3 linked regions of the Hoeflea sp. 108 genome follow. The protein of the gene in region 3 interacts with the protein of the main gene of each other region in a pairwise test. Links are inferred from orthologs where the notes say so. Each region holds a gene or a part of one and is shown on either strand. Other genes may lie near its edges.

Evidence for each region.
Region 1: the proteins of ptsN (region 3) and B015_RS0102715 interact in binary tests that used the Escherichia coli proteins (3 or more experiments, as listed by UniProt). The link is inferred for Hoeflea sp. 108 from one-to-one orthologs.
Region 2: the proteins of ptsN (region 3) and trkA interact in binary tests that used the Escherichia coli proteins (3 or more experiments, as listed by UniProt). The link is inferred for Hoeflea sp. 108 from one-to-one orthologs.

What each region holds. Positions count from the first base shown.
Region 1 is NZ_KB890024.1:560,902-564,331, reverse strand. Bases 150-3,426 are described here. They hold B015_RS0102715 (sensor histidine kinase KdpD), read right to left. Parts: upstream 3,059-3,426; coding sequence 350-3,058; downstream 150-349. Other genes in these bases: kdpC (potassium-transporting ATPase subunit KdpC), read right to left, coding at 3,122-3,426; B015_RS0102720 (response regulator transcription factor), read right to left, coding at 150-353. Outside these bases: more of B015_RS0102720, read right to left, coding at 1-149; more of kdpC, read right to left, coding at 3,427-3,430. UniProt on the Escherichia coli protein: Member of the two-component regulatory system KdpD/KdpE involved in the regulation of the kdp operon. KdpD may function as a membrane-associated protein kinase that phosphorylates KdpE in response to environmental signals.
Region 2 is NZ_KB890024.1:2,563,043-2,566,041, forward strand. Bases 119-2,964 are described here. They hold trkA (Trk system potassium transporter TrkA), read right to left. Parts: upstream 2,307-2,964; coding sequence 930-2,306; downstream 119-929. Other genes in these bases: B015_RS0112600 (D-amino-acid transaminase), read right to left, coding at 119-834; B015_RS0112610 (sigma-54 dependent transcriptional regulator), read right to left, coding at 2,342-2,964. Also shown: more of B015_RS0112600, read right to left, coding at 1-118; more of B015_RS0112610, read right to left, coding at 2,965-2,999. UniProt on the Escherichia coli protein: Part of the constitutive potassium transport systems TrkG and TrkH. May regulate the transport activity of TrkG and TrkH systems. Binds to NAD(+) and NADH.
Region 3 is NZ_KB890024.1:357,695-360,808, reverse strand. Bases 127-3,087 are described here. They hold ptsN (PTS IIA-like nitrogen regulatory protein PtsN), read right to left. Parts: upstream 1,859-3,087; coding sequence 1,394-1,858; downstream 127-1,393. Other genes in these bases: rpoN (RNA polymerase factor sigma-54), read right to left, coding at 2,788-3,087; raiA (ribosome-associated translation inhibitor RaiA), read right to left, coding at 1,926-2,510; B015_RS0101780 (DUF1150 family protein), read left to right, coding at 1,022-1,279; B015_RS0101785 (Hsp20 family protein), read left to right, coding at 535-960; B015_RS0101790 (nucleoside hydrolase), read right to left, coding at 127-406. Outside these bases: more of B015_RS0101790, read right to left, coding at 1-126; more of rpoN, read right to left, coding at 3,088-3,114. UniProt on the Escherichia coli protein: Seems to have a role in regulating nitrogen assimilation.

The sequences.
Region 1 (3,430 bases), 200 kb from region 3 along the record:
CGGATGCGGGCGATGAGTTCGTTCATGCCGAAGGGTTTTGTGACGTAGTCGTCGGCACCGAGCTCCAGCGCCTTGACGATGCCGGCCTCGTCGGTGCGGCTCGACAGGATGATGACGGGCACCGAAAGCCCTTCCGCCCGCCATGCAGCAAGCAGATCATGGCCGGCCATGTCGGGCAAACCAAGGTCGAGCAGGATGAGATCGGGCTTCTCGGCCTTGGCGATGACCAGCGCCGGCTTGGCCGCCGGCGCCTCGATGATTGTGTAGTCCTGCGTGCCGAGCCCGACGCGCAGCAGCTTGCGGATGGGGGGCTCGTCATCGACGACGAGGATCTTCACTCCGGCGTTGCTCATGCCAATCCTTCGAGCCTCGATGCCTCCGGCGGCACCGGCATGGTGATGGTGAACACCGCGCCCGGCCGGTCCGTCCTGTTGGAGGCGACGATGGTGCCGCCCATGACCTCGACGAAACCACGGCAGATCGACAAGCCGAGACCGGTGCCTGCACGGACATGGTCGCCCTTGCGGACTCTGTAGAACGTATCGAAGACCCGCTCCAGATCAGCCTGAGGAATACCGGGGCCCTCGTCCATGACCTGGAGGGCAACCGAGCCATGGTCGGCCCAACCGCGAATGCGGATCAGCGAACCCTCGGGCGCATATTTGGCGGCGTTGTCGAGCAGGTTGAACAGCACCTGCTCGAACAACACAGGGTCGACCTTGAGCATCGGCAGGTCGGTTGGCATGTCGACCTCGGTCTTGTGCTCTGCCGTAATCTTGGCGGCGCGGCGCAGCGCCGAGCCGACGATGTCGCCGGCATAATGAAGCGCGTAGTTGGGCTCCATCGCACCCGACTCGAGCTTGGTCATGTCGAGCAGGTTGGCGATGAAGCGGTTGAGCCGCTCGGACTCGTCGACGACGGTCGTTACCAGCTCCTCCCTGCCCTCCTCCGGCAGCGCGCCGCCGAATTCACGCAACGTGCCCGCCGCCCCCATGATGCCGGCGAGCGGCGTCTTGAGATCATGCGAGATCGAAGTGAGCAGCGCCGAACGCAGCCGGTCGGCCTCGACGGCGAGCTTGGCACGGTCGACATCGGCGACGAGTTGGATGCGCTCGATTGCAACGGCGGCCTGATCGGCCAGCGCGTCGAACAGGCGCTGCTGCTCGGGCGTCAGGATCGGACCCTGGCGGTCATTGTCGAGGCCGACGACGCCGACGGCCATGCGGCCGGTGCGCAGTGGCAGATAGAGCCGCTTGGCGCCTGGCAACGTGTCGGCGCCGCGGCCGGCGGCGCGGTTGTGCTCCCAGGCCCATTTGGCGGCGGCAATGTCGGCATCGACAAGCGTATCATCAGGTGGATAGCCGGCCTTGACGGCGATGGTGCCATCTTCCGGCAGGAGCAGCACGACGCGGACTTTCAGCATCGAGGCGATCTGGAAGGCGGTGGCCCACAACACGTCGTCGAGCGTGCCGGTGCCGGCGAGCTTCTTGGCGAAGAGATAGAGGTCCTCGGTCATGCGCGCCCGCTCGCGCGCGGCGGCGGCCTGGCGCTGGACGCGGCCGGTGAGGTTGGAAGCAATCACCGCGACGATGAGGAAAAAGAGCAGCGCCACCACGCTTTCGGGATCGGCGATGGTGAGCGTGTAGAGCGGCGGCAAGAAGAAGAAGTTGTAAGCCAGGGCGCTGAGCACCGAGGCATAGAGTGCCGGCCACAGCCCGAGCGTGACCGCCGAGGTCAGCACCGCCATGAGGAAGACGAGCGCGATGGAGCGCACATCGAGGAACTTGTCGAGCGCAAAGCCAACGGCCAGCGCACCGGTCAGATGAAGAGTGGCAAGGACATAGGGCCAAGGGTCGAGGCGGCGTCCCTGGGCTGCGGTCTTGATGTTGCGGGCGGCAAGGGCGGCATCCTGCTCGGCGCCCGAGGTGACGTGGACCGAGATGTTGCCGGCCTGGCGGATCAAGTCATGAGTGACCGAGCCCTCGAACAGCTCGCGCCAGCGTGATTTCGAGGGCCTGCCGACGACGATGTGGGTGAAGTTGTGGGTGCTGGCATGACGGACGATGTCTTCGGCGACCGACTGGCCGGGAATGGTGACGGCCTCGCCGCCGAGCTGTTCAGCAAGCCGCATAGTGGCAGCCAGCCTGTCCTTGTCGGCGTCGCCGAGATTGGCCGAGCGCGAGGTCTCGACATGGAGGGCCGCCCATGGGCAACGCAACCGGTCGGCCTGGCGGCGGGCGAAGCGCACCAGCGAAGCACTTCGGGGATGCTCATCGACAGCGACCAGCAGACGGTCGCCAGCGGCCCACGGCCCCTCGATGGCATGGGCCTGCATGTGGGTGAGCAGCTGCTCGTCGACGCGCTGGGCAGTACGCCGCAAGGCCAGTTCGCGCAGCGCCGTCAGGTTGCCGGGCGAGAAATAGTTCTCGATGGCGCGTCGCGCCGTGGTCGGGACATAGACCTTGCCCTCGTGCAGGCGCTTGATCAGGTCGTCGGGCGTCAGGTCGATGATCTCGACGTCGTCGGCACGGTCGATGATGAGGTCGGGCACGGTCTCGCGCACGGTGACGCGCGTGATCTGGGCGACGATGTCGTTGAGGCTCTCGACATGCTGGATGTTGAGAGTGGTGTAGACGTCGATGCCCTGCCCCAACAGCTCCTGGACATCGAGGTAACGCTTAGGGTGGCGGCTGCCCGGCGCATTGGTGTGGGCGAGCTCATCGACCAGCACCAGCTTCGGCCGACGCGCGATGATAGCGTCGAGGTCCATTTCCTCGAGCGCGCGGCCCTTGTAGTCGACCGCCTTGCGTGGGACGATCTCGAAGCCCTCGACCAGCGCCTGGGTTTCGCGCCGACCGTGGGTCTCGACCACGCCGATGACGACATCGGTGCCATCGGCAAGCCGGGCGCGGCCCGACATCAGCATCTCATAGGTCTTGCCGACGCCCGGTGCTGCACCGAGGAAGATCTTGAGACGACCACGGCCTTCTCGCTGGGCTGTTTCGAGCAGCGCATCCGGCGAAGGCCTGGCCTCCTTGTCTCTGCTATCGTCTGGCATCTATGCCTGCATCAGTGGGTGCGCCGGAGTTCGCAGCATTGTTAGAACCCCAGCGCTTACTTGTCAGCGTGCAATCGCGGCGTCGAGCGCAAGGTTGAGCTTGAGCACATTGACCACAGGTTCGCCCATGAAGCCGAGCTCGCGGCCCTCTACATGCTGGTCGACGAGGTTGCGGACGAAGGCCGGATCGGCGTTGCGCGCCTTGGCCACGCGGGCGACCTGGAAATAGGCCGCCTCGGGCGAGATGTGCGGGTCGAGGCCGCTGCCCGAGGTGGTGACCATCTCGATCGGCACGGGCGTGCCGGGATCGGTCTGCTTCAGCTTTTCAGCATCGGCTTTGATACGGTCGATGAGCTTGGCGCTGGTCGGGCC
Region 2 (2,999 bases), 2.2 Mb from region 3 along the record:
AAATGCCTCGCGCAGTGAAAGTGCCACCGAGCCCGGATGACCGTTTGCGACGGGCTGGTCGTCAATCGCGACGATCGGCATGATCACGGTGGTGGCTGCGGTGATGAAAGCCTCACGCGCGCCCTTGGCTTCCTCGACGGTGAAGCCACGCTCCTCGACCTTCAGGCCGAGTTTCCTGGCCACATCCATCAGCGTGGTGCGGGTGATGCCGCGCAGGATGCCATGGTCGGCCGGACGCGTGACCAGCACGCCGTCCTTGGTGACGATCCAGGCGTTGGTGGCGGCCCCTTCCTTGACGGTGCCGTCAGGATCGACGAACCACGCCTCCTGTGCACCTGCCTCCTTGGCCTGCTGGCGCGCCAGCACATTGGGCAGCAGGCCGACCGACTTGATGTCGACGCGATCCCAGCGATTCTCCGGCACGGTAATGACCTTGAGGCCGGCAGCCGCCTTTTTGGCGGACGCAACCGGGTCGGTGCGCTTGGCCGTCACGACCAGGGCCGAAGGCGTACCTTCGGCCGGGAAGAAATGGTCGCGGGGGGCGACGCCGCGCGTCACCTGCAGATAGACAAGGCCGTTGACGACGCGGTTGCGGCGGATGACCTCGCGCATGATGTGCACCAGCACGGCGCGGTTCACCGGCCAGCCGATCCTGAGTTCCGACAGCGAACGGTCGAGGCGGTTGAGGTGGCCGACGCTGTCGACGATGAAGCCACGCGCCACCTCGCAGACCTCGTAGACGCCGTCGGCAAACTGGTAGCCGCGGTCCTCGATATGCACGCCGGCGTGGGAATGCGGGAGATAGCGTCCGTTGACATAGGCAATGCGCGGCATGGCTGTTTGATCCCTCGAAATTTGTCGTGAGTTCTACCCGATTTGCATAGCCCGGCAACGCCAGATCGGATGGTCCAACTCAGAAGAATGCAGCGTCAGAAGAATTCGAGGCTGACGCGGAACATCTGCTCCACCTGCTTGACCGCATGGGCGAGCGCGAAGATGACCACCCTATCCTTAGGCTTGATCTTCACGTTACCGCCCGGCTTGATCACCTGGCCGTCGCGGTAGATCGCGCCGATGCGCATACCGTCGGGCAGTTCGAGATCGCGCAGATGCGCACCGACCAGCGGCGACGTCTCCAGCGCCTCGGCCTCGATGATCTCGGCAGCCCCCCGCTGGAGCGAATGGACCTGACGGATGCGGCCGCGCCGGACGTGCTGAAGCACGCGCGAAATGGTCACGGCACTCGGATTGACGTGGGCGTCGATGCCCAGCGGCTTGGTCAGGTCGTGATAGGTCGGGCTGTTGATCAGCGCCAGATTGGCCTTGCACCCAAGCCGCTTGGCCATGACCGACGACAGGATGTTGACCTGGTCGTTGTTGGTCAGCGCCACCATCAGGTCGGCGTCCTGGATGTCGGCCTCCATCAGGAGCTTCTGGTCGAGCGCGCTACCATTGAGCACGACAGTGCGGCGCAACTGGTCGGCGGCCTTGACCGCCCTCTCCTTGCTCGACTCGATAATCTTGATCTTGGTGCGGCTCTGGCGCTGTTCGAGCGTGCGAGCGACGAACAGGCCAATATTGCCGCCGCCAGCGACGACGATGCGCGTCGCCTCCTGCTCGTCATGGCCGAACAGGCCGAGCGTGCGGCGCACCTGGTCCTTGGTGGTTACTACATAAGCGAGATCGCCGGCCACAAGCTGGTCGCCGGAATGCGGGATGAACAGCCGCCCGTTGCGGCTGACGCCGACCACCGTCGACGGCAGGTCCGGGAACAGCTCGGTGAGTTGCGCCAGCGGCGTGTTGATGACGGGGCAATCCTCGAGACACTCGATCGCCACCATGATGATGCGGTTTTCGCCAAAGCGCACGACATCGGTCGCGCCCGGCAGCGTGATGCGCCGGAGCACCATTTCGCCGACTTCGAGTTCGGGGGAGATGATGACATCGATCGGCAAGTGCTCGCGCGAGAACAGGTCCTGATAGTGTGGCTGCAGATATGACTGGGCGCGGATGCGGGCGATCTTCATCGGCACGTTAAAGAGTGCGTGCGCGACCTCGCAGGCGACGATATTGACCTCGTCGAACAGGGTCACGGCGATGATCATGTCAGCGTTCTGGGCGCCGGCCGCCTCCAGCACCTCGGGATGCGAGCCGTGGCCGACAAAACCGCGCACATCGAGCGAATCCCGCACCGACTGGATCAGCTCGGGAGCCGTGTCGATGATCGAGACGTCGTTTTTTTCAGCCGCGAGGCGCTCGGCAATACCGTAGCCGACCTGGCCGGCGCCGCAGATGATCACGCGCATATGGAACCCCTACCCCGTCGGCAGCCGACCAGCCCTTACACGCCCAGCGACTTGAGCTTGCGGTGCAGTGCCGAACGCTCCATGCCGATGAACTCGGCGGTCTTGGAGATGTTGCCGCCGAAGCGGTTGATCTGCGCGATGAGATACTCCTTCTCGAACATCTCGCGGGCCTCGCGCAACGGCAACGCCATGATGTGCTGGTCCGACTGGTTCGGCGCGCGTGGCATCACGTCGCCGATCTCGGACGGCAACAGGTCGGCAGTGATCGGCGCTTCGGGATTGTCACCACGGGCAAGGATCAGCAGGCGCTCGACATTGTTGCGCAACTGGCGAACGTTGCCAGGCCAGTTGTGCGCCTGCAGGACGGCAAGCGCATCGTCGCCGATGCGGCGCGGCTTGATGCCGGCCTGCTTGGCCATCTGCTTCATGAAATTGTCGACGAGATAGGGAATGTCTTCGCGACGTTCGGCAAGCCCCGGCACCATGACGGGAACGACGGCCAGGCGATGGTATAGATCCTCGCGGAAACGCCCCTCGGCGATCATCCCTTCCAGGTTCTGCGCCGTCGACGAGATGATGCGGACATCGACCTTGACCCGCTTGGTGCCGCCGACACGCTCGAACTGCTGGTCGACGAGCACACGCAGAATCTTGTTCTGCGTCTCGCGCGGCATGTCGGCGATCTCATCGAGA
Region 3 (3,114 bases):
CGAGTGCAATGTTGGTCAGCGGGCCGAGCGGGCACAGCGTGATGGTGCCGGCCTCTTCGCGCATCAGCGTCTCGACCAGATAGTCGACGGCGTGCTGCTCCTGCAGCTTCATCTGGGGCTCGGGCAGCTCGGGGCCATTGAGGCCGGTCTTGCCGTGCACTTCCTCGGCGGTGACCAGTTCGCGCATCAGCGGGCGGATGGCGCCGGAAAAAACCTTGATGTCGGGACGGCCGGCCAGTTCGCAGATCTTGCGGGCATTGGTCTCGGTCAGCTTCAGCGGAACATTGCCGGCAACAGCGGTGATTCCCAGGATTTCGAGCTCGGGGCTTCCGAGCGCCAGCAATATGGCGACGGCATCGTCCTGACCGGGGTCGGTGTCGATGATGATCTTGCGCGGTTCGGGCATTTTCTTTCCTTATTGGGCAGGTTCTGTAGTCTTGAAGTTGCCGAAGCGGCGGACCATATCAGCAACAGGCGGAGAAATGCCATCCGGGTTTTTCCGCTTTATGTCGCTCCAAGAGGACACGTTGTAACATGAGCCGCATGACGCCCTTTTCGAGCCCGCTTCTTCTGGGTTTCGATACGATGGAAAAGACGCTGGAGCGCCTTGCCAAGACGGGCGACAGCTATCCCCCCTACAACATCGAACGCATCAGAAGCGCGGATGAGCGGGGCGAAAGGCTGCGGATCACTCTGGCGGTGGCCGGCTTTGCCGAAAACGATCTCGATGTCACCGTCGAAGAGAACCAGCTCATTGTTCGTGGTCGACAGAGCGACGACAAGGAGCGCGAATTCCTGCATCGCGGCATCGCCTCACGGCAGTTCCAACGCTGCTTCGTGCTGGCAGACGGGATGCGGGTGATCGCGGCCGAACTGAAGAACGGACTGCTCTCGGTCGATCTCGACCGGCCGGAAGCAGAAAGGCTGGTACGGAAAATAAACATATCGGTAGCAGAATAGCTGTTGCCGAAGCTCTCATGCGGGATGGCCGCGTCGGCATCCTCGCTAGAAGGAGGCTGAAATGCCAAATACTGTCCAGAGACTCATCATGACCACGGGCGAACTCGCCCATCTCGGCGAAGGCTCCGTCGCCTATCTCAGAAAGGTCAACAGCGACGATCTGCGCGGCCGTTTCCCCGGCCTGACGGAGATCGATCCCGGCCTTGAGCTGTGGGCGCTGTTTGCCGCGACCGGTGAACCGATCCTGTTGTCTGATGCCCGTGACCGCGCGCTTGCGGGCGCGATGGAAAACGATCTGACCACCGTCGCCATCCACTAGTGCGCCGCGCGTCCGGAAGGACGCCTGACGCCTGGCCTGGCTTAGACGGCAGCCTGAACGGAAAAGGGCCGCGAATCGCGGCCCCTCCAGGCTTTTTTCCAAGATTGGGCGAAATCAGGCCGCGTGCGAGGCCGGCGTTTCGGACAGCAGCGCATGGATTGCAGCTGCATCGCGCGTGCCCCTGATCTTGGCCACGGTATCGGCATCGCGCAGAACGCGGGCGATGCGCGACAGCGCCTTCAGGTGATCGGCGCCCGCCCCTTCGGGCGCCAGAAGCAGAAAGACGAGATCGACCGGCTGGTCGTCGAGCGCTTCGAAATCGACAGGCGTTTCCAACCGCGCGAAGACACCGGTAATCCGCTTTACCCCTGCGAGCTTTCCATGCGGGATGGCAATTCCGTTGCCGACACCAGTCGAGCCGAGGCGCTCGCGCTGTAGGATGGTGTCGAACACCTCCCGCTCGGGGATGCCGGAAATCGTAGCGGCCCTTTCGGCGAGAAGCTGAAGCAGTTGCTTCTTGGAGTTCGCCTTCAAGGCCGGCATGATTGCCGGTACCTCGATCAGATCACTCAGATCCATTCTGAAATATCCCTTGCTGTGCATACCGCCGCATGGCCCCAAACGCCCCGCATACGGTCGGTATCGACTATCCCTGGCCGACCTTAGCGGTCGAGGGATCTATCCAGCCGATGTTTCCATCCGGCCGGCGGTAGACGATGTTGAGATGTTCGTTGCCAGCATTGAGGAACACCACGACCGGGGTGTCCTTGGTGTCGAGTTCGATGACAGCCGAGGCCACCGACATGGTTTTCAGAACCACCGTCGATTCTGCGACGATTGCGGGTGCGAAGTCCTCAGGGATTTCGTCCTCGTCGTCGCCGAGCGGCGCGACCACCGAATAGGCAACGTCCGTCAAGGCACCGTTGCCGCTCCCCGAGCTATGCGACCTGAGCCTGCGCTTGTAGCGCCGCAGGCGGGTTTCGAGCTTGTCGGCCGCCACATCGAATGCGGCGGTCGGTTCCTGGGCCTCTCCGGTCGCCTGCAGCGACATGCCCGAATCCAACCGCACCATGCAGTCAGCGGTGTAGCGAGACCCGGCCTTCACCACATTGACGTGTCCGGAGAATCCACGATCGAAATATTTATCGATCGCTTCGCCGATACGACCTTCGATGCGCGTACGAAACGCATCGCCGATATCCATATGTTTTCCCGAAATACGCAAGCTCATCTGAAAACTGACCTTTTCTGTTCAGACTTCAAACTCGTCCGAGTTTATACCCGTGGCCGGTGCAAACAAGCGCTGGCTCGCTTGGCACACCGAAATTAAGTCCGAACTTCCCGATCGATGATGGGTTGCCCCACAGCGCTCCGGCTCGCATCGCAAGCCAGTTCGCACGGCATCGACCCTTGGCGGGTTCAGCCCCCCTTCATGCGGGCGGGCTTCTAGACACTTCATTAGGGATTGTCAATCAACGCACGGAATCCGCGAACCTGCGCCACCAGACTCAACCGGCAAGGCCGGCCAAAGCACGCTTTTCGCGCCGCCGCTGCACCGAGGACGCAATGTTCATGGCCTCGCGGTATTTGGCGATGGTGCGGCGGGCGATGTCGACGCCGTCCTTCTTCAGAATGTCCACGATGGCATCGTCAGACAGCACCTCGGAGGGCTTTTCCTCCTCGATCATCTGGCGGATGCGGTCACGTACGGCTTCCGAGGAATGGGCATCGCCGCCCTCGGCCGAAGCAATTGCCGCAGTGAAGAAGTAACGCAGTTCGAAAACGCCACGCGGCGTCAGCATATACTTATTGGCGGTGACGCGGCTTACAGTCGA